DNA from 4 places in the Fusibacter sp. A1 genome. Region 4 is predicted to be linked to each of the others. Evidence: riboswitches for the same ligand, from Rfam matches in the RefSeq annotation. Region 4 holds a riboswitch; each other region holds the start of a gene.
The links. Region 4 has a riboswitch for S-adenosylmethionine ahead of DWB64_RS02895 (methionine ABC transporter ATP-binding protein). Riboswitches for the same ligand answer to the same signal wherever they lie in the genome.
Positions count from the first base shown of each region.

Region 1: linked by a shared signal. The riboswitch ahead of DWB64_RS00020 (O-acetylhomoserine aminocarboxypropyltransferase/cysteine synthase family protein) and the one ahead of DWB64_RS02895 (methionine ABC transporter ATP-binding protein) in region 4 are both predicted to bind S-adenosylmethionine.
Region 2: linked by a shared signal. The riboswitch ahead of DWB64_RS03610 (NIL domain-containing protein) and the one ahead of DWB64_RS02895 (methionine ABC transporter ATP-binding protein) in region 4 are both predicted to bind S-adenosylmethionine.
Region 3: linked by a shared signal. The riboswitch ahead of metK (methionine adenosyltransferase) and the one ahead of DWB64_RS02895 (methionine ABC transporter ATP-binding protein) in region 4 are both predicted to bind S-adenosylmethionine.

Region 1 is NZ_QQWI01000001.1:1,889-9,448, reverse strand. Features, by position in the region: gene hemL (glutamate-1-semialdehyde 2,1-aminomutase) at 1-974, shown strand, start outside; gene DWB64_RS00045 (GNAT family N-acetyltransferase) at 996-1,499, shown strand; gene DWB64_RS00040 (flavin reductase family protein) at 1,571-2,146, opposite strand; gene DWB64_RS00035 (methyl-accepting chemotaxis protein) at 2,184-3,317, opposite strand; gene DWB64_RS00030 (aminopeptidase) at 3,515-4,744, shown strand; gene DWB64_RS00025 (hypothetical protein) at 4,893-5,906, shown strand; SAM riboswitch class I at 6,000-6,100, shown strand; gene DWB64_RS00020 (O-acetylhomoserine aminocarboxypropyltransferase/cysteine synthase family protein) at 6,232-7,506, shown strand.
Region 2 is NZ_QQWI01000002.1:334,360-341,919, forward strand. Features, by position in the region: gene DWB64_RS03585 (valine--tRNA ligase) at 1-2,497, shown strand, start outside; gene DWB64_RS03590 (folylpolyglutamate synthase/dihydrofolate synthase family protein) at 2,501-3,793, shown strand; gene DWB64_RS03595 (cold shock domain-containing protein) at 3,985-4,185, shown strand; gene DWB64_RS03600 (carbohydrate kinase family protein) at 4,339-5,283, shown strand; gene DWB64_RS03605 (S-layer homology domain-containing protein) at 5,345-6,160, opposite strand; SAM riboswitch class I at 6,301-6,396, shown strand; gene DWB64_RS03610 (NIL domain-containing protein) at 6,471-6,869, shown strand; gene metF (methylenetetrahydrofolate reductase [NAD(P)H]) at 6,872-7,560, shown strand, end outside.
Region 3 is NZ_QQWI01000004.1:327,373-334,932, reverse strand. Features, by position in the region: gene DWB64_RS07355 (patatin-like phospholipase family protein) at 1-276, shown strand, start outside; gene DWB64_RS07350 (phospho-sugar mutase) at 273-1,982, shown strand; gene DWB64_RS07345 (hypothetical protein) at 3,058-4,119, shown strand; gene DWB64_RS07340 (AEC family transporter) at 4,129-5,052, shown strand; SAM riboswitch class I at 5,184-5,282, shown strand; gene metK (methionine adenosyltransferase) at 5,440-6,627, shown strand; gene DWB64_RS07330 (acetyltransferase) at 6,705-7,328, opposite strand; gene DWB64_RS07325 (ATP-dependent RecD-like DNA helicase) at 7,465-7,560, shown strand, end outside.
Region 4 is NZ_QQWI01000002.1:181,479-189,038, forward strand. Features, by position in the region: gene DWB64_RS02865 (VOC family protein) at 1-189, shown strand, start outside; gene DWB64_RS02870 (ABC transporter ATP-binding protein) at 299-958, shown strand; gene DWB64_RS02875 (ABC transporter permease) at 958-3,294, shown strand; gene DWB64_RS02880 (response regulator transcription factor) at 3,303-3,953, shown strand; gene DWB64_RS02885 (sensor histidine kinase KdpD) at 3,940-4,908, shown strand; gene DWB64_RS02890 (M20/M25/M40 family metallo-hydrolase) at 4,975-6,018, shown strand; SAM riboswitch class I at 6,140-6,236, shown strand; gene DWB64_RS02895 (methionine ABC transporter ATP-binding protein) at 6,370-7,116, shown strand; gene DWB64_RS02900 (methionine ABC transporter permease) at 7,126-7,560, shown strand, end outside.

The DNA of each region.
Region 1 (7,560 bases), on a different contig from region 4:
TGGAGATGATTCGAATGGTCAATTCGGGCACCGAGGCGACCATGAGCGCCCTAAGGCTTGCCAGAGGTTTCACAGGACGAAATAAGATCGTCAAGTTCGAAGGCTGTTATCACGGTCATTCGGATGCGCTGCTTGTCAAGAGCGGCTCTGGCACGCTCACTTACGGCGTGCCGACAAGCCCCGGCGTACCAGCGGATGTGGTGAAGGATACATTGGTGCTCGATTACAACGATATCGATCAGGTCAGTGAGCTTTTCAATAGGGAAGGTGACCAGATCGCGTGTGTGATACTGGAACCTGTCGCAGGAAACATGGGCGTGGTGGCGGCCACTCAGGAGTTTGTAGAGGCCCTTAGAAGGCTATGCACACAACATGGAGCCCTGCTCATCTTCGATGAGGTCATTACAGGATTCAGACTCGGTCTTACAGGGGCCTACGGCTATTTTGGTGTGGAGGCTGATCTGACCTGTTATGGAAAAATCATCGGTGGCGGACTCCCAGTTGGAGCTTACGGCGGCAAACGAGAGGTGATGAACTGCGTGTCACCTGTTGGTGGAGTCTATCAGGCCGGTACGCTTTCTGGCAATCCCCTGGCCATGTATATGGGATACAAGATGCTGACCCATTTAAAAGATCACCCGGAAGTTTACCGCGAGATTGAAGCAAAGGCTGTGATTTTGGAACGTGGGCTTTCGGATATCATCCAAAATTCGGAGTATCCTCTTTCTGTTGTCAGGGTAAATGGCATGGTCTGTCTCTTCTTTACTCCTGAAGTTCCAAGAAACTACAAGGAAGTCGCGACCTGCGATACTTCTATGTACGGCAAATTCTTTAGAGAAATGCTTCAAAGAGGTATTCTTCTTCCGCCCGCTCAATTTGAGGGGTTGTTCCTATCTGCGGCACACAGCGAGGAAGATGTGGAAAACACCCTTGAAGCCGTAGGTGAATCCTTGAAAGTATGTTATAATAAGTAAAACTTGAAAAGGGGTGCCATTATGGATAGATTTACGATAAGACTCGCAAAAAGAGAAGATGCGAGAGCGATCATTGAAGTCAATCTTAAAACGTGGGAGTCCGCGTACAAAAATATCGTGGATGACGCATTCATTCAAAAAAGATGGACTGATTTCGAAGATACTGTCGCCAACTATGAAACTAGGCTTTCAGAAGACGATTCTATCGTTTTTGTCGCGGAAATCGACGGCAGAATCATTGGATTCGCCACTGCCGGTGAAGACAGGTTGGGTAAGTACGACGGTGAGCTTTATGCGATCTACCTGCTCCCCGAATTTCAGGGAAACGGTATCGGACACGCCCTATATAACAGGATCGAAATGCTATTTAAGGCCCAAGGAAAGAAGAACATGATCATCTGGTCCCTAAAAGCCAATCCCCACAGAGGGTTTTACGTGAGAATGGGCGGTGTTAAAAAAGAAGAGAAGGACATCACCATCGGCGAACAGGTGCTTCGGGAGATCGGTTATGTTTTTGAACTTTAAAAGTAAACCATCATCTTAACCACTAAAAAAGACTCATCCACAGCTTAGGCGTCGGGTGAGTCTTTTTACACTTATTTTTTCTTTTTTTTCTTCTTTACGGAATAGCCGAACGTGCCAAGCTTCTCTCCTAGGGTGTAGTAGGCCCCGTGTGAATAGGCGATGGGCTCGGCTTGGTCGAGGTGGAACTTACCGGACTCATCCATGTAACGTTCATCGGCATGCACCGCCTTCACTTCGGCGATAAACATGTCGTGGATACCGAGCTCTACGATTTCCTTCAGCTCGCATTCGATGTTGATGGGAGCTTCCTCGATCATGGGGGCGTTTACATGAGTCGCCTTGACTTTTGTCAGATTCATCTTCTTAAACTTATCGACATCCCTTCCGGATACGACTCCGCAGTAGTCTGTCGCGAAGACAAGATCTTTGGTCGTCAGGTTGATGACAAAGCTTTTCGTGCGCTTGATGATGTCATAGGAATGCCTGGATTTTCTGATCGATATGTAAGCCATGGCGGGATCTGTACAGATGGTTCCGGTCCAAGCGATCGTGATGATGTTGTGTGTGTCTTCTGAGTCTCCGCAGGAGACCATCACTGCGGGTACAGGATAGATCATCGTGCCGGGTTTCCAGGTCATTTTAGCCATAGTCGTTCCTCCAATCGGCGATCACCGCTTTATTCGGTCAGCCGAGCGTTTTGATGTCTTTAGAAATGAGTTCCAAGGACTGAGTCAGCTCATGTGAAACATCCTTCAGCTGACCAAGGTATTCCATACGTTCTTTGATGGAGAGCTGACTGTTGTTGATATGTGACTGCTGAGTGGTGATCTTGCTACTTGCTTCTACTGATAAGGTTAACATATTGTTCTTGGTTTCATCAATAGTTTTAGTCACATCTAAAAGGGCGGATTTTGAGTTGGTGAAGAGTGTCAGTTTTCCTTTGATCTGATCGAAATCCCTAGCTAATTGCGTGGTGGTCTCAAGCAGCTCATTTGCAACAAGTGTCGTATCATAAGCTGTGGCTTTTGTGAAGGTTGCAAGCTTGCCGACCTCTTTTGCGACGACCTCAAACCCCCTACCTGAATCACCTGCCCTTGCAGCCTCGATGGATGCGTTAAGTGCGAGCAAGGAGACATCGTCTGCGATGGTTTGTATCGTTGCGATAAGAGTGGTGATTTCATTCACGTTCTGACCCAGCGTTCCCATGTGTGTGAGGTCTTTGCTGATTTCCTGTTCCAAGAGGGACAGCGTATTGAATTGTTTTTCTATCACTTGGATGGATGATGCGATAAGCCCGCATGCGTCTTCTATTTTGTTGACCATTGATTTTGTAAATGAGGAGTGGTGCTCTACGGTGTTTGCGATATCACCCACATGTCCATTGATGTCCTTTGACAGATCATCGATGGTATCGCTCATCTTACAAAGCGAGTCGAGTGCTATTTCTGTATGGTGGTGATTGTCCCGTAGCCTTGTGGCGGTCGTACTCATTACTTCATACTGCCTGCTTGCGTCGTCCGCGAGCTCTGAAACGAGCTTGGTGCTGTCCTCAAGATCAGTCAGCTTGAGATTTAAGACTTCGTTCAGATCATTCGCCTTACTTTTGCTGATTCCACCGAAATAAGCAAAAAGACCAAGGAAGATCGGCGCGCTTTCCACCATAAAAAGCAGTGGATTGTCATGATGAATCGAAGTTATGGAATCCAATGTCAAGGGAAGACTCAGTCTGATGAGTTCAAACGTGATCGCCCCCAAAGGAAACGCACATCCGAAAAGTGCTCCGATAGCCGTATAATTTTTTGTAGTCCTGTTCCACATAATAATCACCTCCAGTTCTAGAATACCCTACGCGAAGGGGGGGCGCAAGTTGAAATATTTAAAATTGTTAAACTATTATTTATATGGTCATCCAATCTTGAAAAAAATCAATTAAATAAGTGGACGACCTTGAAAGAATACGGAGAAAACGTTATCATTGAAGTACCGTAAAAATATTTTTATACAGGAGGATTAGGATGTCTTTTCAAGAAAAACTAGCGAAATATGCCGACCTCGCAGTACGTGTGGGTGCTGGGGTCAAAAAAGATCAGGAAGTCATTGTCAACGCACCGATCAATTGTTATGAACTTGCACGTTTTGTGACTGCAAAAGCATATGAGGCAGGTGCAAAGAGAGTCGTTGTGGAATATGGCGATCAGCACATTACCCATGCGCTTCTTAAAAACGCTTCTGAAGAAGTGCTTTCCGATTTTCCTCAGTGGAGAGTTGACGGGCTGCTTGGAATGATAAGAAAAGGTGCCGCCATCATTTCGATCGTTTCTGCAGATCCGGAACTTATGATGGATATCGAACCTAAGAAGATGGGCCTCTTTCAAAAGGCCGCTGCACTCGCATCGGAAGAGTACAAGAATTATGTGATGCAGGGAAATACCTGCTGGACGATTGTCGCCCATGCCAACGCTCCTTGGGCGAAAAAAGTATTTCCAAAATTAGAAGAAACTCAAGCGATCGACGCGCTATGGGATAAGATCTTCGAAGCTACACGCATGCACGAGCCAGATCCTGTAAAGGCTTGGGAGAACCACTTGAATCTTCTGGATGATAAACTTGAACTTCTAAATGGCAAGAACTTTGTAAAGTTCCACTATAAGGCGCCTGGCACCGATCTGGTTGTCGGAATGCCTGAGAGCCACAAGTGGATCGGCGGTGGTCAGCTCAGCCTAACAGGCGACAAGTTCCTTCCTAACATACCGACAGAAGAAGTGTTCAGCACACCTCACAAATATCAGGTGGATGGCACCCTGGCTTCGACAAAACCGCTTGTTTATGGCGGAAAGCTGATCGAGAACTTCTCCTTCACGTTTGAAAAGGGTAAAGTGGTCGATTATAAGGCTGAAGTCGGACAAGATGCTCTAGCCAATCTATTCGCAACGGATGACGGTTCGATGTACCTAGGTGAAATCGCGATCGTTCCCCATGACTCACCGATTTCCAATACGAACGTGACCTTCTTCAACACGCTTTTTGATGAGAACGCATCATGCCACTTCGCATTTGGAAACGCCTATCTTCTTTCTGTGGAGGATGCGGACAAACATTCCAAAGAGAAACTGGATGAAATGGGTGTCAACCTGTCGCTTTCGCATGTGGACTTCATGGTAGGTTCAGGTGAACTGAACATCACAGGAACAACAGCCAGTGGTGAGGAAATCATCGTATTTGACAAAGGCAACTGGAAAATATAGAAACTATTGAAGAAGTGCGAGTGCACTTCTTTTTTTTTGAATAAATTGAATATCGCATGCTTCTACGAGTGGAAAGGGCACTTTTGGGGTAGTAAACTATGATATAATAGCAAAGGTGTTTCTTATCAAATTGAAAAGGGGTTAAGTGATGAAACAACTTGAAAAACAACTTATAAAGATGGAAGAAGCGGATTATGAACTCCGTCAAGATATTATGAACCGCGGTGAACTTTTTGCAGGCTACCATCCCGAGATACGGGCTCTGCATGAGAAGAACGCCGCCTTTGTCATGAATTACGTCAAAGACAACCAGTGGCCGGACTTTGCAAAACTGAGCGAAGAGGCTGCAGAGGCGCTTTTCATGGTGATCATCCATGCGATAAGCATGCCTGATTTCATGCGTGGGGCGTGGGATTTCTATAGTTTGAAGAAGGATCCTGTCACAAAGAGCTACGCTGCGCATATGGCCGATCGAATCGCATTTTTTGAAAGACGGCCTCAATTATACGGCACTCAGTGGGACATCAGCCTCATAGGAGAAACAGTACTGTGGGAAGTGGAAACCCCCGACCTGCTCGACAGCCGCAGAAAAGAAAACGGTATGGCCGAGTTCGAGGAGATTGATTTCGCCCTTATTGAAATGGATCTTGGAATGGGCTTGAAACGTCAGATCGGCCAGTACGACTTCCTATACCAGACAAAGTGGGTGTGCCCTGAAGACAACCACATCATAAGGCTTTTGCACTTTTACCGTGACTATGAGTCGGGCTTCATCATGGGGCCCAAATACAGCGCGGCCCATCATTTAGGGACTTTGGCTTTGAAAGAACCTACGATTGATCTTGTCATGCCGCTTCAGCATAAGGAAGCCTTTGACCAGTTCAATGAAGCAAATGGCGTCACAACGGTGCAAAAAGGTATGAAGTCTGGATCGTATGCGATCAAAGATGACTTGGGGTACCTCCATTTTGAGGTCATTTTTATCGAGTTCACAGAAGGTGACGATAATTGGGAGCTTGCCGGTTCAAAGCTTGACTTAGGGCTAGCCACTTGTCATACGGTCAACGGATGGTTGTTGACCCCTATCGCGATTTTAAAAGCGGCAATCCTAAAATGGGTAACCCTTGACGAGGATACGATGCAGAGGCTCAGAGCCCTCTAACCATGTTGATCTGATATATCATTCTTATATCTAATATCTATCACAAAACCGCTTGCTTTTGTAAAGTTAGGCGTTTATAATCCTATTAATCATTACTTATCGAGAGAGACCGAGGGACTGGCCCTATGACGTCCGGCAACCTAGCAATAGCTGTGGTGCTAAATCCAGCAGGTCAACAGCCTGGAAGATAAGGTATAAGAAAGTTCAATGACTTCTTGTAGCCTGCTACAAGAAGTTTTTTTTTATTGACGATCTTTTTAAATTATCAGGGATTTATAAATTGCCGTAGTGAATGAGATAGCGATTGAATATCAGGAGGATACACATGAAGAATGATTTCAGGTTTGAGACATTACAGATTCACGCGGGACTTGTGCCCGACGCTGCGACAAAGTCGAGGGCGCTTCCAATCTATCAGACATCGAGCTATGTCTTTGACGATGCTCAGGATGCGGCGGATTTGTTCGCACTTAAAAAATTCGGGAATATCTACACCCGTCTGACGAATCCGACCACAGACGCCTTTGAAAAAAGAATCGCCGCGCTTGAAGGCGGTGTCGCAGCAGTTGCGACGGCTTCAGGCATGGCTGCCATCTCGTATGCTGTGATGAACATCGCGGCAGCGGGGGATGAGATCATCGCTGCCAACACCCTTTATGGCGGTACGTCAACTTTATTCACCCATACCTTAAAACGATTTGGAATTACAAGCAGATTTGTAGGTCCTGATGATTTTGACGCCTATGAGGCTGCCATCAACGAAAAAACAAAGGCGATCTACATCGAAACAATAGGAAACCCTGGAATCAACATTCCTGATTTTGATAGGATCGCTGACATCGCAGCAAAAAACAAGCTGCCGCTCATTGTGGACAACACCTTTGCCACACCATACCTTTTCAGACCTATAGAACATGGTGCCGATATTGTCATCCATTCTGCGACAAAGTATATCGGCGGGGCAGGAACTTCAATCGGCGGTGTGGTTGTCGACAGCGGAAAGTTCGACTGGACGGGTGGCAGATTTTCTGAGTTTACGACACCGGATCCCAGCTACCATGGACTTGTATACCATGAGGCATTTGCAAACCTTGCCTATATCGTTAAGTTGAGAGTCACTCTTCTTAGGGATCTGGGTGCTTGCCTTTCGCCCTTCAATGCCTTCTTACTGGCTCAAGGTATAGAGACCTTATCGCTAAGAGTAGAAAGGCACGTCGAAAATGCCAGAAGCATCGCAGAATTTCTTGAAAACCACCCTGAAGTCGCATGGGTAAAACATCCGTCGTTAAAATCACACCCGGACTATGAAAGGGCGACAAAATACCTTCCTAAGGGAGCTGGAGCGATTTTGACTTTTGGAGTAAAGGGCGGTTACGACAAGGGTGTCAGAGTGATCAACCTGCTAAAGCTATTCTCGCATCTTGCCAATGTAGGTGACGCCAAGTCACTTGTCATCCATCCGGCGTCTACCACCCATCAGCAATTGAGCGCTGATGAGCAAATCGCCGCAGGAGTAAGACCTGAGCTGATCCGTCTGTCGATAGGAATAGAGAATGTGAATGACCTGATCGATGATTTAAATCAGGCCTTATCAAAATAAGACTTAACACTTAAGGGGTAAAAGCGTATCATAGATATAATAAGTTGGTGATGT
Region 2 (7,560 bases), 150 kb from region 4:
CATCACTGGACAGCTGCATATGGGTCACGCCCTTGACCATACGCTACAGGATATTCTGATCAGATACAAACGTCTGATGGGATTTGAAGCGCTTTGGCTACCAGGCACCGACCATGCGTCTATCGCGACAGAAGTGAAGGTTTGGGACAAACTAAGGGAAGACGGAGTAGACATCCATTCTGTGACTCGTGAAGGATTCTTAGAGCACGCTTGGCAGTGGAAAGAAACTTACGGAGACCGTATTGTTGAACAGATGAAAAAACTGGGCAATTCCTGCGACTGGTCAAAAGAGCGATTCACGATGGATGAAAACTGCTCCCACGCCGTGCAGGACGTGTTCGTGAAATTATACGAAAAAGGATATATCTACAGAGGCTATCGACTGATCAACTGGTGTCCGGATTGCGGCACGTCGCTTTCTGATGCCGAAGTCGAGCACGAGGACAAGCAGGGTAATTTCTACCACATCAAATACTTTGTAAAGGACTCTGACGAGTTCCTGGAGATCGCTACAACTAGACCAGAAACGCTTGTCGGCGATTCTGGTGTTGCTGTGCATCCTGAAGATAAGCGATACGCCCATCTGATCGGCAAGACCGTAATCGTGCCGATTATCGGAAGGGAGATCCCTGTGATCGCGGATTCCTATGTGGATATCGAAACTGGAACAGGTGCCCTTAAGGTTACACCTGCCCACGACCCTAATGATTTTGAACTTGGAAACAGACATGGTCTGGAGCAAATCATCATCATGGACAATGATGCTAAAATGAATAGCGAAGCAGGTCCGTATGCGGGAATGGACCGCTATGAGTGCCGAAAACAGATCGTCAAGGATCTTGAAGCCAATGACCTCCTTGTCGATGTGAAGCCTCATCAGCATAATGTCGGTACTTGCTACAGATGTCACACGGTCGTTGAACCCATGCTGTCCCATCAGTGGTTTGTCAAGATGGAAGAGATGGCAAAACCTGCGCTTGAAGCCCTTCACAGCGATCTTGAGTTCGTTCCTGAAAGGTTCAGCAAGATCTATGTGCATTGGCTTGAAAACATCAGAGACTGGTGTATCTCAAGACAATTATGGTGGGGTCATAGAATACCTGCCTATTACTGCGACGCGTGCGGTCATATTGAAGTAAGTAAGGAAATGCCTGATACTTGCTCGATCTGCGGTTCCAGCAACCTACGTCAGGACGAGGACGTACTCGATACGTGGTTCAGTTCTGCCCTATGGCCGTTTTCTACATTAGGATGGCCTAATGACACTGAAGAGTTCAATTACTTCTACCCTACAGACGTGCTTGTCACAGGGTATGACATCATCTTCTTCTGGGTTGTGAGAATGGTATTCTCAGGTTATGAGCAAACTGGCGTGTCGCCATTCAAGGATGTCTATATCCATGGACTTGTTAGAGACGCCAACGGTAAAAAAATGAGTAAATCCCTAGGAAACGGTGTCGATCCTCTTGAAGTGATCGCAGAGTTCGGTGCGGACGCCCTTAGATTCATGCTGACAACAGGAAACTCTCCAGGAAACGACCAGAGATACCAGACAGAACGTGTGGAAGCTGCCAGAAACTTCGCCAACAAGCTATGGAACGCTTCTAGGTTCGTACTTATGGGTGTGGACAGCTTTGACGACACATTGCCTGAAAAAGATGCGATGACCTTGGCGGACAAGTGGATCATCTCAAGAGTGAATGAGACCATTAAAGACGTTGAGCACAATATGGATAAGTACGACCTGGGTATGGCCGGCGATAAGATCTATGAGTTCGTTTGGAACGAATACTGCGACTGGTTTATCGAAATGGCGAAACCGAGACTCTACGGAGAAGATAAAAAAGCCAAAGAGACAGTAGAACGTGTGCTGATCTATGTGCTTAAAAGGATTCTTGTAATGCTTCATCCCTTCATGCCTTTTATCACAGAAGAAATCTGGTCGAATATCTCTGAGGAGCTTCTAATCACATCCAAGTGGTATGTGGCGGATGGGTCCTTGATCGATGAAGATGCGATTGAAGATATGGCAATTATCATGGATGCCATCAAAAGCATCAGAAACGCTAGAGCTCAGCTTAATATTCCTCCTTCAAAGAAATCACGACTTTTTGTAAAAACTGCGACTAAATCAGAAATTTTCGCATCTCAAAGCGCGTACTTCTCTGGACTTGCGTCAGTTAGCGACATCATCGTCATCGCCGACAACTCGGAGCTTCCGGAAGATACGATTTCTGCAGTTTCGCATCAGGCTGAACTCTTCATGCCTGCGGACGACTTGATTGATTATACAAAAGAAAATGAACGACTTCTAAAGGAACAGGCAAAACTTCAATCGGAGATCGATAGAATTGTGAAGAAGCTTTCAAACCAAGGATTCTTAGCCAAAGCTCCTGAAGAGCTTGTTGCTAAAGAACGTGAAAAGCAAGGTCAATTTGAGGATATGCTTAGAGCTGTCAATGAGTCTCTTGAAAAAGTCGCTGGAAAGTTAGGGTAATCCATGAACTACGAGCAAGCCATACACTATATACATGACACCTATAAGTTCGGGAGCAAATACGGACTTGAAAACATCCGCTTACTTCTTGAGGGAATCGACAACCCTCAAGATGAGCTCCGTTTTATTCATATCGCGGGGACCAACGGCAAAGGGTCGACCGCGAGCTTCATCGCTTACGCACTCATGGAAGCGGGTTACAAGGTAGGCACTTATTTTTCACCCTATCTTGAAAGGTTCAACGAGCGCATCCAGATCAACTGCATGCCGATAGGCGACGAGGACCTCGCCCGTCATACAGGCATTGTGAAAAAAAGCGTGGATGCCATGCTTGAAAAAGGCTGCGACCACCCTACAGAATTCGAAATCGTCACCTCGGTGGGATTTGATTACTTTCATGCCCAGCAAGTGGATATTGTGGTGCTTGAAGTCGGCCTAGGCGGCAGACTGGATTCCACCAATGTGATAAAATCGCCGCTTGCCTCTGTCATCGTCCCTCTTGCGCTGGACCATGTTCAGTACTTAGGTGATACGATCGATAAGATCGCTTACGAAAAAGCCGGTATCATCAAAGAAGGCTGTCCTGTGGTGACTACGGTTCAAGAAGAGGATGCGCTCGAAGTGATTATCGCTAAAGCGGATGCAGTCGGTGCGCCATATCATTACTCGGACTACCGCACTGTGAAAAACACACAATTGTCACGAAGTGCGACGACCTTCACCTATAAGGACGTGGATTTCAAGATCAGGCTTTTGGGGGAACATCAGATTCAAAACGCATGTACGGCATTTGACACCTTAAGTATCCTGAATGAGGGCAAGCAAATACAGATAGATGTTAAAAACATACTTGATGGCTTTGATAAGACAAGATGGATGGGTAGGGTCGAACAGGTCTCTGACAATCCAGTGGTGATTATCGACGCTGCGCATAATTTGCACGGTGTTCAAAGTTTGGTCAAGGCCATAGAGACTTATCAGCCTGAGGGTTCGCGAATCGCGATATTCGGTATGATGGCGGATAAGGCGGTATCCGATGTGGTCGGCGAAATAATCGGTAAATTCGAAAAAATCTATTTAGTCGAACCCGATAATCCAAGAGCGATGAAGACTTCTGAGCTGAAATCCGAGATCGAAAAAGCAGGTTTTGGCGGAGAAATCGTCGAACTCGATCGGGTAAGCGATGCTGTGGAAGTCATTAAAAGTTATAAAAACAAAGAGGTGAACATCTACTGCTTTGGAAGTTTATACTATATCGGCGAAGTCAGAAAAGTTCTAACAAGTGAGGCTTTCTAATCTTTTGTGAGTTTTTTTTTGAAAAAAGGCTAGCATTTTATTTTAAAAAGATGTATCATAGAGTTAACCTTGCAGTATTAAGTATCAGTATTACCACAGGGATTTGATTGCACCAATGCTTCAAATTTTTATTGTGAATTACAATACAGCTTAATAGTGAATAAGGCAATAAAAATTTGGAGGTACTCATTATGAACGGTACAGTAAAATGGTTCAACGCAGAAAAAGGTTTTGGTTTCATCACTTCTGAAGATGGTAATGACGTTTTCGCTCACTACTCACAAATCAAAAAAGATGGTTACAAAACTCTTGAAGAAGGCGAAAAAGTAACTTTTGACGTAGTAAACGGCCCTAAAGGTCCTCAAGCTGAGAACATCAACGTAGTTGACTAATTTCTAAAGCTTAAGCCCTACACATCATGTGTAGGGCTTTTATTTTTTGCGAAAATCAAAGGGTGGCACTAAATCTGCGCTCCATTATTTCAAAATCCACGTATTTGTGATACAATCACAAAGCGAATAAGAATAGGAAAGTGGGAATGTGGAATGAGTAAAGGCTATGTCGTGGTGTTCGGAGCTTCTGTAGTTGATATTTTTGGTTTTAGTTCAAATAAGTACAGACCGTATAACTCTACACCTGGTAGGGTGAAGATGTCATTTGGAGGCGTATGCAGGAATATCGCAGAAAACCTCGCAAGAGTTCAAGTGGACACCCGTTTCATATCGGTTGTCGGAAATGACGAAAAAGGTAGGAGTATGATTGAACATTCAGAGCTGATCGGCTATGACATGTCAGAGACCTTGGTACTTAAGAACGGAGGAACGCCGACCTATCTGGCGATTCTGAACGAAAAAGGCGAAATGGTGTCGGCCATTGCGGACATGAGCGCCATCGCTGAACTGAATACCTCATTCATTGATGAGAAGGCGCAAATCATAAGGGGTGCCGACTATGTGTTTGTCGATGCGGACAGTCCTCAAAATCTTGAGTACATGCTGGATACCTTCAGCGGGTCTACAAAGTTCATCTTGGATCCGGTATCCGCTGAAAAGGCGATCTCCATCAAACATCTTTTAGGTAAGTTTCATACGATCAAGCCCAATAGATATGAAGCGGAAGTGCTTGTCGGGTTTGAAATCGAGTCGGATGACGATCTGAGAAGGGCGGGAGATTTTTTCCTTGATCAGGGGGTTAAGAACGTATTTATCAGCTTGGACTCTGAAGGCATCTACTTTACAGATGGAGTAAGACACTTGAAGATCACCGCTGAAAATGTTTCAGTGTGCAATGTCACCGGTGCGGGGGATTCCTTTGTCGCGGGCTTAGGTTATGGTTACATGTCGGATACCGACATTGTCACGACCATCAAGCGTGCGATGACGATGTCGAATATCGCGATATTGAGTGACGAGACCATTAATCCTGACCTGTCTCCTGAATTCGTCGATCGTCTGATCAGCGAAACCAAGTGGCTTGTGAGAGACTTGTAATCATCCGCTAAATCATAAAAAGGCCAAAGCATATGCTTTGGCCTTTTTTGCGTGAATGGCTTTATTTGGTGAACACGCCGACCAGTTCAAGCTCGTCGACGATCGCAGGGCTATGGGGTGAGCCTTGCATGAAGTCCGTTAAGTCCTTGCCTGCTTTGATACCATCCCGATGGACTCCATCCTTCCATGAACCGATAGCGCTGACATCATAAACTTTACCGCTTACGGCGATCAGCGCAGGTTTGCCGTCTGTGCCGTCATAATAGGAAAGGGTCTGCTGATTGAAGCTGACGGTTCTGGGCTGTCTATTTCCTTCCCGGTGCATTCTCATCAGCATGGTGGCGGCTTCGGCCCTTGTGGCAAAGGCCGTCGGTCTGAAGGTGTTGTCCTTATAGCCTCCGATGATTCCCGACCCGTAGGCGGTGTAGCTGGTCTCCAGATAAAAGGAATCCATCGATGTGAAATCCTTTAAAGATAATGAAAAGGCGTAAGGATATGGTGTAGGATTGTCAGCGGCTTTTGCGATCATGTAAGCCATTTCCTGTCGGCTGATGGGTTTGTCCAAATCGTCAAAATGCTTGTAGGGCAAGTAGCCCTTATCCACCGCAGTGTTTACATACCGCTGGGCCCAATGACCTGTGGCCGCGGTGACGGCATCGGCTTTGAGTACGACAAGGATCTTTGTGAACTCGCCGCGTGTGATCGTGTTGTCTGGCCTGAACGTTCCGTCGCTATAGCCGTTGACGGCTCCGGACTGGACAAGCGCGTTGATGTCATCTGCCGCCCAATGTTTGCTCGCATCGTCGAACATGGCAAAAGCAATGCTTGTAACAAGTAAAAGAATGACTATCGTTAGTGCAAAAATGTGTTTTTTCATGTTTTTCACCTCTTCATCATTATACCCTCAATAGGCTAACCATTACCAGTGAAAACGCTTCGTTGAAATACCTCTGACATACCAACCGTATATGGATTGACACGGTCTGAGCCTCTGTTATAATAGGTTTAATTTAATAGTACTTATCAAGAGCGACTGAGGGACAGGCCCTATGAAGTCCGGCAACCTGGCGATGCCAAGGTGCTAAATCCTGCGGTGAAACCGACAGATAAGCTAGATCGACTACTCTAATTTATCTTGGAGTAGTTTTTTTATTAATTGGGACTAATTGAGGGCTGGGTGAGAGCGTATGATGTGCAAGATTGAAATAACGTATGACAGTAAGACGGTGCAAAAACCTTTGATCTATGAAATGACAAAACGATACGACATCGTCTTTAACATTTACCGCGCGATCGTGGATGAGCAGTTCATGGGGCATCTGATTCTTGAGATCGAAGGGGCTTCAAAAGCGGTGAATCAGGCGATCGAGTTTCTTGAACTTGAAGGGGTGCAGGTGGAGATCATCCAGACACAGATCGTAATTGACCGGCTTAGGTGCCACCAGTGCGGGGCATGTGCGGGGGCATGTTTCACTAGAGCACTCAAAATAGGTGAGGACAGTGGACTGATTTTTGATAAATCCAGATGTATCAGTTGTTATAATTGTATAGAGGCCTGCGATGTCCAGGCGATAGAAAAGGGGTAGGAATGAAGATTAGCAAAATACTGGAGGAAAAGCCGTTTTCGTTCTCGTTTGAGGTATTTCCGCCAAACGACGATACAAAACTGCCAAAGCTCCTATCGACAACGAACAAGCTACATTCTTTGGATCCCGATTTTATCAGTGTGACCTACGGCGCGCTGGGAGGGACGAAAAACAACACCTTTTCGATCGCGAAGAACATTAAGGACATTCAGAACATGAATGCGGTGACGCACCTGACCTGTGTGAACATGACCAAAGCTGAAGCTGCCCAAACTCTCCATTCGATGAGGTATTTCGGCATCGAGAACATCTTGGCCCTGCGGGGCGACAAGGGTGAAACTGATGTCCCCGGCGACTTCAGATACGCCTCGGACCTGATCAGGTTTATCAAGGAGACCCAGCCTGACGTGTTTTCCATCGGCGGCGCATGTTATCCTGAAGGACATATCGAGGCGAGAAACCGGACAGAGGACATCTTGAACCTCAAGATGAAATGTGACAGCGGGCTTGATTACCTGCTGACGCAGATGTTTTTTGACAATGAGATTTTTTACGACTTCATGGACAGGCTGACCCTTGCTGGTATACATACCCCAGTCATCGCTGGTGTGATGCCTGTACTTAATGCGAAACAGATACTAAAGATATGCAAGTTTTCGGGAGCGACACTACCGAAGAAGTTTGTGCGCAT
Region 3 (7,560 bases), on a different contig from region 4:
ATGCTTGGACTGGATTCTAAATCGAGCTATACGGAGATCCTGATCGCTCTTCTTGAAAATATCGGAGACAGCGTGGGGATGGAAAGATTCAAGGTAAGAAAAATGAGTGACTGGATACAGGAGATTCACAATTTGTACAAACCTGGCGGTATCCGGACAAATGAACTCAACCTATTTGAAAAAATGTTCTTTCAAGTGAATGTCATGTCCGACGCACAACGGAACATATTTTATAAAACAGTCTATGAAAAATTGATGTATGAGGTGAAATTATGACTTACAAAGAGATTTATGCTGCATGGCTTAAGGATGAGAGCTTTGACGAGGCTTTCAGATTGGAACTTGAAGGTCTGAGCGATGAAACTGAGATTGAAGATAGGTTTTACAAGGACTTGTCTTTCGGTACGGCGGGAATGCGCGGTATCATCGGCGCGGGAAGAAATAGAATCAACAAATACATTGTAAGAAAAGCGACTCAGGGATATGCCAATTACCTGCTTTCTAAAGATCCCGATGCGACATGTGTGATCGCCTATGACAACAGACGTATGTCGATTGAATTCAGTGAAGAGACGGCTGCTGTATTTGCCGCCAACGGTATCAAGACTTACCTTTTTGACTCGCTAAGAACGACGCCGGAGCTGTCATTTGCCATCAGAGAGCTGGAAACCACAGGCGGTGTAGTGATCACTGCCAGCCATAATCCTCCAGAATACAACGGCTACAAGGTATATGGACCGGACGGCGCGCAGCTGATTCCTGTCGAGGCGGATAAGGTGGCTGATGCTGTGAATGCGGTGACTGACTTTAGTGAGGTCAAGTACATGGACTTCGACCAGGCGATTGCTTCCGGTAAAATAGTAATGATCGGACAGAAGATCGACGACTTGTTCCTTCATGCCGTAAAGAAACAGATTGTAAACAAAGAGGCTTATCAGACTCCGATGACCATCGCCTATTCACCGCTTCACGGCACAGGTGGCATGATCATTGAAAAGCTGATGGGAGAACTTGGTGTTGACGATATCCGATTTGTCAAAGAGCAAATGGTCGTGGATACTGAATTTACGACTTGCAAGCAACCGAATCCCGAAAACCTGGAGGCTTTTGAAGTGTCCATGGCCTTCGGTGAAACAGTGGATGCCAAGCTTCTGATCGCGACAGATCCTGATGCGGACCGTGTGGGCGTCGTCGTAAGAGATAGAGACGGAGTTTATGTGCCGCTAAACGGCAATCAGATAGGCGCTTTGCTGACGAATTATGTTCTAAGCACCAAAAAGAACCTGCCTGAAAACGGTATTATCGTAAAGACTGTGGTCACAAGTGATCTGGGTCCTAAAATCGCTAAGGATTTCGGGGTGGATTTCGTTGAGACACTGACAGGATTCAAGTTCATCGGTGAGAAGATCAGAGGCTACGAAGAGGATGGAACCAAGAACTTCATCTTAGGATTCGAAGAGAGTTACGGCTACCTGATCGGCACACATGCCCGCGACAAGGACGCCGTCGTCGCGACGATGTTAGTCGTTGAAATGGCCAAGTACTTTGAAGCAAAGGGTAAGAACCTGCTTGAAGTACTGGACGAACTATATCAGAAGTATGGCTACCATCTTGACCATATGGTTTCTAAGACCCTTGCAGGTAAAGCGGGTATGGAACAGATCACAGAGATCATGGCAGGCTTCAGGACGGGTGCGAAGGCTTACTTTGGCGACTTGAACCTGGTTAAGTTCGACGATTTTGAAAAACGGGAAGCCACAGACCTGAACACTGGTGCTGTGACTCAGCTTGAACAGCCGAACTCGGATGTGCTCAAGTATTACCTTGAAGACGGTTCGTGGTTTGCAGTAAGACCATCCGGTACAGAGCCGAAAATCAAGTTCTACTGCTCGGTACAAGGCGAGACAAAAGAAAAGGCCGAAACGCTGATTGAGAAGCTCGAAAAGACGATTCTAGCGTTTGTTGACCATATTATTGAATAAGTTGTTGAGTAAGGGCGCCTATTATGGGCGCTCTTTTTAGATGAAGGGAGGAGACATCTATAAAACCACACTAAGGGTTGTTACTTGCAAACCTTTATTCACTTAATCAACTATCCACCACCCACTTGAACTCACACACTCCTGCATTTTCTTTAAGACGCTCCGCTCCAAAAGCAAGGCAATAATCACTCACCTACCAATTTTTCCTTGCATTTCAAGCGAAGCGCCTTAAAAATACATGTCCAAATGAAATGTTGCAACCAGCACCGAATGATCAACCGCTAGCTAATAAAAGAGTTGCATAAAAAGAACCCTTAGTGTGGTTTTCAAAATATGCACTGCTCTTTAAACTCAACATCAGAGGATAAATGAGAAAAGCTATCTATAAAACCACACTAAGGGTTGTTACTTGCAAACCTTTATTCACTTAATCAACTATCCACCACCCACTTGAACTCACACACTCCTGCATTTTCTTTAAGACGCTCCGCTCCAAAAGCAAGGCAATAATCACTCACCTACCAATCTTTCCTTGCATTTCAAGCGAAGCGCATTAAAAATACATGTCCAAGTGTAATGTTGCAACCAGCACCGAATGATCAACCGCTAGCTAATAGAAGAGTTGCATAAAAAGAACACTTAGTGTGGTTTTCAAAATATGCACTGCTCTTTAAACTCAACATCAGAGGATAAATGAGAAATGCTATCTATAAAACCACACTAAGGGTTGTTACTTGCAAACCTTTATTCACTTAATCAACTATCCACCACCCACTTGAACTCACACACTCCTGTATTTTCTTTAAGACGCTCCGCTCCAAAAGCAAGGCAATAATCACTCACCTACCTGTTTTTCCTTGCATTTCAAGCGAAGCGCCTTAAAAATACATGTCCAAGTGAAATGTTGCAACCAGCACCGAATGATCAACCGCTAGCTAATAGAAGAGTTGCATAAAAAGAACCCTTAGTGTGGTTTTAAAATAATCATTTCTCTCAATTCAAACCGAAAATCACCCCAGGGACTTTTAGTGTAGGGGATATTCTGATACAATGAAGTGCTTGAAGGAGGTGTGTTATGAGAGTTAAACATTGTTTTATGACGAAGACCAGACTGATGGGTGTGGTTGCTGGATATATTGTATATGAGATGGACGAGGTGGAGATTGCGGAGTTTTACCATATCGAGTTTGAAGAGTATGGTATCGACCGGTTTGAGAAACTTGAAAACCCGAGCGAGTTTCAGATGAAACAGATGAAACTGGAGATATTCGGTGGACTCGGCGGACCGCTTGTGGAACTGTCGGAACCGATGTTCAGACAGGTGCTGCTTGCAGGACACTTGGTCAACAAGGAATCCGAGGACCATGAGATGGCCTACTGCGAATCCCCATGGTACAGGCAGAAAACAGGCTTTGACAGTGAAACCTTCAAGGAAGGCATCTTGCTTGTCACGGAGAATCTTAGAAGTCCCCATGAGCTGATCCATTATTTTTTGATGAGATATGTCGGTATTGATCTGATCTATCTAAGGTACTGCACCAATCAATATAATTTTTTGGATAAGCGTTATTCGCTGCTACGCAATCATATTGAAAAAATCGAAGGGGAAAAATACAGTTTTTCAGCCCTTCTTTTAGAGGAATCCTATACGATCATCGAAGGCGAGATTATGCTTGATGATGGTGTCGTGGTCGACTTTGAAATAAAGGCACAGCTTAAAATCAGCGACTTAGAAGCGGCGCTCATGCTGAGAAAAACCGAATACATCTATCTATACGATGTGGATACTGAACTTGTCGAGCAGATGCTCGTGCTGGAGCATAAGTATCTGGCTACGACCTTGTATCCCCACGGAAGGTTATATACTTGTTATCATGCCAACAACAATCACGTGAACAAGCGGACCTTCTATTTGAGTGGAGACGTGGAAGCTTACTTTTATTTTACGGACTCGGATCAGCTGCTGCTTGCAAGCAGCGACCTTAAGGCCATGCTCAAATGGGACGATAAGCTGACAAGTCGGTTTGGCGGAGACATCGAAAAGTATGAGGAATGGGATTTTGAAGAATCCATTTTATATGATTTTATCGATAGTGATTTTGTGGACTTTGATGATTTTTTAGCATACCAGGATTAGGAGTCGGATATGAGTGTGATGGGTCAGATTTTTGTGCTGTTCATGTTGATCATGATCGGTTTTGCTATTAGGAAGCTTGGAATCGTAAGCAGTGCGATGAACAAGGAAGTAAGCAGTTTTGTGCTGAATGTGGCACTGCCTGCGTTTTTGATCTCGTCGATGGATTTTCCATTTTCGATGGATGTGTTGATCGATAGCGGTCTTTTGATACTAGTTTCTTTTGCAGTATATGGGGTTTCGATCCTTATATCGAAGATTTATTCAAAAGTAATGGGAAACACGGGCAAGTCAAAGGATGTGATGGAGTATGTCATCATCTTTTCCAACTGCGGATACATGGGTTACCCCGTGGTTTATGAGATTTTCGGTGAAAAAGGAGTCTTTTACGCCGCGCTTTACAATCTGTCGTTTAGCATTCTGATCTGGAGCTATGGTGTATACCTTCTAAAATCGGATGACGCGGTGAAGAAGATATCGATAAGGGCTAGACTCAAGCGGGTCGTGAGTCCCGGACTTGTGGCGATTGTAATCGGCTATTTCATGTTTTTAACTGGTCTTTCCTTCCCGGAGCCTGTCAAAGTGATCTTGGAAATGGTTGGTGATACCACAACTCCGCTTTCGATGATGTTCATCGGATTTATCCTTACGGAAGTGAAGTTTAAAGAAGCGATGCAAAATACACAGGTATGGTGGATCTCCTTGCTGCGCCTTGTGGTGATTCCGGTGCTTACTTATACCGCGCTTACACTTTTAGGATTTAAAGGGTTGACATTATATATTCCTGTGATCATTTCTGCAATGCCAGCTGCCGCCAACACGGCCATATTCGCTTCGCAGTTTAACAGCGACTACAAATTTGGTTCGCTCCTTATCTTTGCCACTACACTGCTAAGCTTGGGTACGATACCGCTTTTGATGATGTTCATCAGATGAATTAATTTTTGAAAAAATGATATAAAAAAACGCTTGCAATCTTAAATGACAAGTGATATAGTTTATCTTGCATTTACAATTGAATGAACTTTTATGTGTTAACCTAATGGTTTAGGGTATTACATAAAAGGACCTTATGAAGAGTGACTGAGGGATAGGCCCGATGACGTCCGGCAACCGGTTTTTAACACGGTGCTAAATCCTACAGATTAAATTCTGGAAGATGAGGAGAAGCGACTGCGCCTTATCTTTATGAAGCGCATTTTTTTATGCGAAAATTAACTTACTGAACATTCTCACCACCCAAAGATGACTTCAAGGGCTACGAGATTGGGATAGAAAAACATCTACCTGATTCGTCAGGACACAACACTAGGAGGTTTTACAATGAGAAAAAGATTTTTTACTTCTGAGTCTGTGACTGAAGGCCATCCAGATAAAATCTGTGATCAAATTTCTGACTCAATTCTTGATGCGATTTTTGCACAAGATCCAAACGCAAGAGTTGCTTGCGAAACATCGGTTACTACAGGTCTTGTACTTGTAAGTGGTGAGATTACTACTGACTGCTATGTTGATATTCAAAAAACAGTAAGAGAAACTATTGCTGGAATCGGATATGACAGAGCTAAGTTCGGCTTTGACGCGCACACTTGCGGTGTTCTTGTCGCTCTTGACGGTCAATCGCCTGATATCGCACAAGGTGTCGACAACGACCTTGAACATAGAACAGGTGAGGAATCTGATGCTGAGTCCAACACGGGTGCCGGAGACCAAGGTTTGATGTTCGGTTTCGCATGTAATGAAACACCTGAACTTATGCCTTTACCGATCTCTCTTGCACACAAACTTGCTAAAAGACTGACTGATGTAAGAAAGAATAATACACTTGACTACTTGAGACCAGACGGTAAAACACAGGTTACTGTGGAGTACCTAGGTGACAAGCCTGTTAGAATCGACACAATCGTAATCTCAACTCAGCACGGTCCAGAAGTCGAGCACGCTCAGATCGTTGCAGATCTTAAGAAGCACGTTGTTGCTCCTATCGTTCCGGCTGAACTTCTAGATGAGAAAACAAAATACTTTATCAATCCTACTGGCCGTTTTGTTATTGGCGGACCACAGGGTGATGCAGGTCTTACAGGTAGAAAAATCATCGTTGACACTTACGGCGGCTACGCTCGTCACGGCGGTGGTGCTTTCTCTGGTAAAGATCCTACAAAAGTTGACCGTTCTGCTGCATACGCTGCAAGATACGTCGCTAAGAACATTGTTGCAGCAGGCCTTGCAGACAAATGTGAGATCGAACTTGCATATGCTATCGGTGTGGCTCATCCTGTTTCTGTTCTTGTAGAAACACACGGAACTGGCAAAATCACTGAGGAAAGAATCGAAGAGCTTGTTGCAAAACACTTCGACCTTCGTCCGGCTGCAATCATCAGAGACCTTGACCTAAGAAGACCTATCTACAAACAGACAGCGGCTTACGGCCACTTCGGTAGAACAGATATCGATCTTCCATGGGAAAAAACAGACAAAGCGGACATCCTTAGAGCTGAAGCTGGATTATAATAAATCAAAAAACGCCTTCGGGCGTTTTTTTGTTTTTATTGGCGCAAATTAAGAAATACTATCTAATTTGACATATCCTATTTATGATGCTTACCCAACGCTTTTGCGGGTATGCCCACGTGAACGTCGTGTGTATGGATATCCTTTGTGACGACAGCTCCCGCGCCGATGGTGTTGTATCCGCTTATCGTCAAGTTAGGCAGGATCGCCGCATGGATGCCTAAGAAGCAATGCTCACCCACGATGACGTTTGAACCAGTTGTCGCTTTGGGTCCGATATGTGCATAACGTCCGATGATATTGTCATGCTCGATCAAGGCACCTGTGTTGACGATCGCGTGTTTTCCGATGATGGAGTTGGCGTTGATGATCGCTCCTGCTGACACGAAGGATCCTACTCCGAGTGTGACATTGCTCCCGAAAATCGCGCTTGGGTGGATGATGGTTGCATAGTGGATGTCATATCCGTCGGCGATTTCCTGTCTGATCCTGTTGCTGCCGATTGCGATGATAAAGTGTGCGTCAGGGTACTTACGGATCGTGGAGTAGTCACCTAAGTAGGGTAGAGGCAGCTCTTCGCCTGTGTAGTCGGTCTGCAGGTCGATAAAACCGATAGGTCTGTAATCTCCTGCGGCGATCACTGCGTCATAAACAACCCTAGCGTGACCTCCGGTTCCTAGTATGATTAATTCTTTTGACATAAGGCACCACCTTTCTCGTATTTAGTATAATTTTATCATACATAATGCGATAGGTGTAGTTACGTTGCTACATTTAAAGGGCATTATATGCTATCATTAAGGCATACAAAATTTACTAGTCCGAATTGGAGTATTTATGATCATTACAGGTGAAATCGTTACTGTCATTTATCAGAACGAAGAAAATCATTATCATATATTGGTCGTCGACACAGGCGAGGAAGAAGTGACT
Region 4 (7,560 bases):
GGAAACAATATTGTCCTGAACTTTTACATCGACGATCTGAACGAGGAATATAAGAGAATCAAAGAACTGAATATTGGCAAGCTATCGGATATCATGTACATCAACATCTCATCGCCTTATTATCATTTTATCGTCGATGACCCTGATGGAAACACCATCGAGATCACTGGGAGCTATACTGAGCAATAGGTAGTTAATAATATTTTTGTGAGTTAAGTTCTATGCTACGATACCTATTCTTTAAGCCTTGTATCAACTTTGTAATAAGTTTGTTCTATGATTGGGTTAGGAGGTAGTTATGATACTAAAAACCAAGCAGTTGAAAAAGCATTATTCTCAATCGGAACATGTTGTCAGAGCACTTGATGGTGTTGATATTTCTATTAAAAAAGGTGAGTTTGTAGCAGTTGTCGGTAAGTCGGGCAGTGGTAAGAGTACACTCCTACATATGTTAGGCGGACTTGATAAGCAGACGGAGGGTGAGGTCATTATCGACAACACCTCGATCAAGGATATGAAACCGGATGAACTGACGGTTTACAGAAGACGCAATATCGGTTTTGTGTTTCAGAGCTACAATCTGATTCCGACGCTTAATGTTTATGAAAACGTGACACTCCCGCTTGCACTTGACGGTGTGAAGGTGGATGAGGCTCATATTGAAACTATTTTTGAGATGCTTGGCATTTCGGACAAGATCTACAGCTTGCCATCCCATTTGTCGGGTGGTCAACAGCAGCGTGTCGCGATTGCCAGGGCTCTGGCGACTAAGCCTTTGATTCTTTTAGCAGATGAGCCGACAGGCAACCTTGACAGCCACACAAGTCAGGAAGTGATGGGACTCCTTAAGCTGTCGAGTGAGAAGTTCAATCAAACGGTGGTCCTTATCACCCACAACTTAGAAATCGCTCAGATGGCGGACCGCGTTGTCCACATCGAAGATGGGAAGGTTGTCTGATGATTAAAAACAATAATTCCTCAATCATCAACAAGATGATCATCAATAGCCTGATCAACCATAAGGCGAGGTCTGTGATGACCATGCTTTCGGTCATCCTGACCTGTGTGCTGTTGACCAGTGCGTTCACAATTACTGCGAGTTTGATCGATTCAAGTGAAAAATCAATGGCGCTTCAAGTAGGATCAAGCGCTCATGGTGGATTCAAGCGGTTAACGGAGCAGCAGGTAGATTTGCTTAAGGACCATCACCTTGTTAAAGCCTATGGTGTTTCGACCATCTTGGGTATAGTGGAGGATGAGCGCTTAATCAAGCGGTCGATTGAAGTCAGAACGATGGATGAAAACTATAGGAGACAAGCCTTTGTTAGTGTGGATGGGGATCTGCCTGTAGCAAAGGATGAAATCATTCTTGATACGATCACTTTGGATTTATTGGATTTGCCTCATGAACCTGGTCAAAACGTCACACTCCAATTGCAGATTGGCGATGAAGTCAATTCGTATGATTTGAAGCTTATCGGGGTATATGAAGGGAACATCTATAGCCACACCAGCTTTTTGATCATGTCCGAGGCATTTAAGGCAAGTGTCGTCACGGATGGAATCGGACCAAACATGCTGGGTGCCAATGATTTAGGTATTGAGTTCGCAAATAAGTTCAATACATCAAATAAGTTTGAGAAGATGATCAGCGACAAGGGGATGAACCCTGATGAAATAAAGTATGGTACGAACTGGGCATATGTTGGCGATATCAGTCATATTCAAATAAAGGATTTAATCTCCTATGGCTTATTGATAGGCATGTTGATGATGAGCGGCTATCTTATTATCTATAACATTTACCTGATTGCCGTACAAAAGGATATCAATTACTACGGCTTGCTGAAAACAGTAGGTACCACTCAGAAGCAAATTAAAAAAATAGTATTTGGACAAGCGATGTATCTGTTGATACTCAGCCTACCTGTAGGTCTTGCCATCGGCTACTTTTTTGGTGTGAAATTCACACCTCTTGTCCTTGAAACTTTGAATCTTCAGACCATAAAAATCTCCTTCAATGGCTTGATTTTTCTTGTGTCGGGCGTTTTAACCACACTTACGGTACTGCTCAGCTGTGCCATTCCCGCTAAAGTCGCATCGGGAGTTTCGCCGATTGAGGCTGTCAAATCAGTCGAGGTAAACTATAAGTATGTGAAGCAAAGCAAACGGAGAAAACAAGGCAATAGAATCCATCAGATGGCATGGCAGAATCTTTTTAGGGTCAAAAGAAAAGCGATTATGGTGGTCATGTCTTTAAGCTTAAGTCTTCTAGTGCTGAATGGCGCACTCATGCTAGTGGCCAGTGTGGACCCCAAGGAGCATTTAGACCGCATTATCGGTTCGGATTACCTTATTGGTAATGCCCAGTATTTTACTTACAATAATGATGGAAGAACACTTTCTGATTCGTTACTAGATGATATTGATGAACTGGGAGTCGTAACGCATGCCTTTTCAGTAGAGGAGCATATCGTCAGACTTGCGGACCAAACACTTGATATAGAAGTCTACCATGCGGATACGTTTGTTCTAGAAAAATTGACTGATTATGTGATAAAAGGAGAAATCGGAACCTCGCTTGAACCTGATCAGATTGTAATAGACAGCTTGTTTTTTGATGATGAAGGTAGGAAAGAGGTGCCGGTTAAGTTGGGTGATAGCCTTCAAATAGAAGGAAAAGAATACGAAATCGTTGCAGTGGTAGACGAACTGCCCTTATACCTGTACGATCAAAGTTATACCTCGGGCACGCTACAAGGGTTTATCCATTCGGACGATACTGTACCTGCGATGACTGTCATGGTAGAAGGGGATATGGAATCTTCCAAAGAGGCACTTTTAAAAATGTACCCGTATATCGTGATAAAATCAAGGTTTGACTACATTGAAGAAATCAAGGGATTCCTTACGATGATAAGAATGGTCGGCTACAGCTTAAGCGGCATTTTGGCACTGATTGGAATCATGAATTTCATCAATATGACAAGTACGGGCATACTGGTTAGAAAACGCGAGTTCGCTGTGATGCAGTCCGTAGGCATGACCAGCAGTCAGCTAAAAGGTATGCTGTACTTTGAAGGGCTTTATGTGCTGCTACTTGCTGTGGGTGTGACAACCGTCCTATCGATACCGCTAGGCATGATGGTGGTCGGCAAGGTCATGTTCAGGCAGGGGCTGCCTCTTGTCGGTTTATGCGTCATCTATTATGTGATTGTCGCATCTGTACCTAGATTCAGCTTTAAAGTGTTTAACAGTGACAGTCTCATGCAAAGACTTAACGTTGTAGAATAGGAGTTCTTATGGCTAAAATCTTAATTGTTGAAGATGATTTGGATATAAACGACGGCCTGACCTATGCCCTTTCGAAAGAAGGGCATTTTGTCGTTCAGAGTTTTGGAAAAGAGGTCATCAACGACTTCAACTACGATCTTGCGATACTCGATGTCAATCTGCCTGGAACAGACGGATTCACACTTTCAAAATGTTTCAAGTGCCCGATTCTGTTCTTAACGGCAAAGAACTTGGAAGAGGACATGTTAAATGGATTTAGTCTAGGATGTGAGGATTATATCACCAAACCCTTCTCACTGCCTGTATTAAAGGAGAGGGTGAATGTGATCATAAGGAGAAACACCCGGACGAGCACTTATGCGATTAAAGGACTAAGCTATGATAAGGATAGGTGTCAACTTGAAATTGACAGTGCACCTGTAAAACTTACAAAGCGGGAGCACCAGATCTTAAGCTATCTGATTGCGGCGCGTGGCAAGGTTGTAACCAAAGGCATGCTGCTGGAAGGCATATGGGATGTGGACGGAGAGTTTGTCAATGAGGGGACGGTGAGTGTGACGGTCAACCGACTTCGTAAGAAGATGGACCCTGACGGTAGATGGATTCAAACGATCTTTGGCATCGGATATAAATGGAGCGAATCAAATGAAAATTATTGACGTTTGCATCGCCTTAACGGTTTTTATTGTTCTCGTGATTTTGTTTTTACTCGCAACGCCGCTGAAGTACCCTTTAAGTGTCCTTATTGTGGCGCTTTTGCTACTACAGGGCTATAAGACACATTGGATCAAGGGAGCGCTTCAGAGCGAGATGGTATCCTTGAGTGATCAAGTGCAAAGCCTGATCGATGGCAAGGAAATCGAATCGGGTGCGGTGGCATCAGATGACCTAGTGTCGAAGCTGCAACATCAAATGCTGAAGTTCAGTGACCAAATAAGGGTCATGCAGCGTAAGGAAACGGACGAAAGAACACGTCTACAGGCGCTTATCGGAGACATATCCCACCAGCTTAAAACGCCACTGACCAATATGAAGATGTATCAGAGTCTTTTTTTAGAAACGAATGAAGATGCGTTTTTAGAAAAAATCATCAGGCAGACTGAAAAACTGGAGTGGCTTGTCGAATCCCTGATGAAGCTTTCTAGAATCGAGTCGGGATGTATCGATGTGACTGTGAAAAATGAGAACATCAACCTGACTCTCTTAGACGTGATTAGTCAGGTTCACCTAAAAGCGAGTAACAAGGACATCATGATTGATTATAAGCCTGAGGATATCCTGATAAGACATGATAAGAAATGGAGTACGGAAGCGATTTTTAATGTGGTGGACAATGCTGTGAAATACAGTCAACGCCAGACTAAAATTTGCTTGAAAGTGACGGAAAACGAAATGTTTCACACCGTACTTGTAAAAGACGAAGGCATAGGTGTCTCATCAGAAGAGGTCAACCATGTATTCAAGCGATTCTACCGGTCAGATACTGCAGATGATCAGGAGGGAATCGGACTTGGACTGTATCTTGCGCAAGAAATCATGCGAAAGCAGGGGGGATACATCTATTGCAAGCCTTGCAGGATAGGCAGTGAGTTTCATTTGAACTTTAGGAAGTAATGACTTTGCTTTCATGAAGGCGTAATGTAAAATTAGTCTTGTAGACTAAAGGACAAGGGGGATATTATGAATAAGAAATTTTTAGAAACACTGATCAAATGCCCGTCGCCATCTGGGGACGAGGTGGCTATACAGAAGCTTTGGATGAATGAACTTAAACCTTATGCCCATAAAATGGAGACAGACTTCTCAGGAAACGCGATCGCTATTTTGAATCCGGAGGCGGCCTTCAAGGTCTTATTGGCAGGGCACTGTGATGAGATTGCGTTTATGGTTCAATACATCGACGATAAGGGCTTTGTCTATGTCAACCGTGCAGGTGGCATCAACCCGAAACTTGCCCTAGGCAGCCGTGTTAGGATCTATGGAAAAGAAGTCGTTAAGGGTGTGGTTTCTGTCAATGCTGAGCATAAAGGAGGCGAAAAGGGAGAGATCAAAGTCGAGGATCTGACGATCGATTGTGGAGCGTCTTCAAAAGACGCTATCAAAGAACTTGTAAGTGTAGGCGACTATGTCATTTACGATATGGATTATGACTATCTGCTGAATAATACGATGTCTGCCCGTGCCCTAGACAACCGGTCTGGTGCCTTTATCGTTGGCGAAGTGATCAAAGCGCTTTCGAAAGAAGATTTGAACGTGGGAGTGTACGGTGTAAGTACCGTCAATGAAGAAACCACAGCAGGTGGTGCACATTTTGCTACTGCACAGATTCAACCCGATATGGCGATTGCTTGTGATGTGACCTTTGCAACAGATGGACCAGGTGCCAACCTTAAAAAGGATGGCGATGTCAAACTTGGCGGCGGTCCTGTTATTTCATATGGGTCACAAATCAATTTTAAGATCAACGACATGATCAAGGCGACTGCGAAAAAATATGAACACAAACTGCAATTTGAATTGACGCCAAATCGCACAGGAACCGATGCGGACAGAATGCGTTTTACCGGCAAGGGTGTACCTGTTGCCCTTATCTCTCTACCCCTGCGCTATATGCACTCCCCTAGCGAAGTGGTCAGCTTAGACGATATTCAAGAAGAGATCAATTTACTTGTAAACATGATCAAAGACATGACTGGTAAAGAAAATCTGAAGCCGCTTGAGTAATCGACCATTCTCTATTGTGGTTGTTTTATCTTTTTAAATTGAGGGTTGACAGATGATAAGATAGCCTTTAGAATGTATCTAAGTTAGTTGATAGTAATTTTCGTTAGACAATTGAATAGATCACTTATCAAGAGTGGTGGAGGGACAGGCCCGATGAAACCCAGCAACCTAATTTCGATTAAGGTGCTAAATCCTGCGGAGAATCCGAGAGATGAGATTATTTTATAAGCTACTCTTTGGAGTAGCTTTTTTAATATCAAAATGGTTGATCATTAAAAATAAACGCTCATAAGCGTTCTTTTTATACTGGTCTAGTGTTAATATATCACATATATGTCAATAGGAGGCATCATGATTACCGTAAACAGGGTTTCAAAAGAGTATAGAACGATCCATCAGAAGGTGCAGGCTGTAAAGGATGTCACACTGACGATTGAAAAGGGTGAAATATTCGGCATTATCGGACTAAGTGGAGCAGGCAAGTCGACGCTTATAAGATTGATCAACGGTCTTGAAGGTTCGGATTCGGGATCGATTGGTGTAGATGATGTCATCATCAATGAATTAACAGAATCGCAGCTGAATGGCAAGCGTAAAGAGATCGGGATGATCTTTCAGCACTTTAACCTTTTGTCTTCAAGAGATGTTCTGGAGAATGTGATGTTTCCCCTTGAAATCGACGGAATGAAAAGGGATGCTGCAAAGCGAAAAGCAATTGAACTATTAGAAAGAGTCGGACTTGGCGATAAGGTTCAGGCTCGCATCAGTCAGTTAAGTGGTGGGCAAAAGCAAAGGGTGGCGATTGCCCGGGCACTTGTCAATCAACCCAAAGTTCTGCTTTGCGATGAGGCGACCAGCGCGCTCGACCCTAAAACAACACTTGAGATCTTAGCGCTGCTTAAAGAGCTGAGAGATCAGTTTGGACTGACAATCATGCTGATCACACATCAGATGGAAGTGATTGAATCGATATGTGATAAGGTCGCATTTATGGAAAACGGATCTATCAACCATATTGAGTCCTTAAATAAGGGCACTAAAGAAAATGAGCGCTTGAAGATCATTACAGATGATTTCTTCAAAATCAAGGCGAGTTAGGAGTTAGTTATGTTTTTAGATTTAATCGAACCTACACTGCAAACCCTCTATATGGTGGTTGTGTCATCGGTATTTGCGTCTCTGCTTGGTTTTCCGATTGGAATTTTACTGGCAGTCAGCGGCGAGGACGGTCTGATGCCAAATAGGGTGATCCAGTCAATATTGGGGAGTGTGGTCAATATGACACGTTCAATCCCTTTTATTATATTAATGATTTTACTTTTCCCGCTTACCAGAATGATGGTGGGAAAGACAATAGGTACTACTGCTACGATCGTACCGCTTGCAATTGGAGCGGCCCCATTTGTAGGAAGAGTTATCGAAAGTGCATTGAAGGAGGTTGATAAAGGAGTTATTGAAGCGGTACGGGCGATGGGGGCATCTAAATCACAGATTATTGTGAAGGTGATGTTACCAGAAGCGTTGCCTGCGATCGTATCCGGC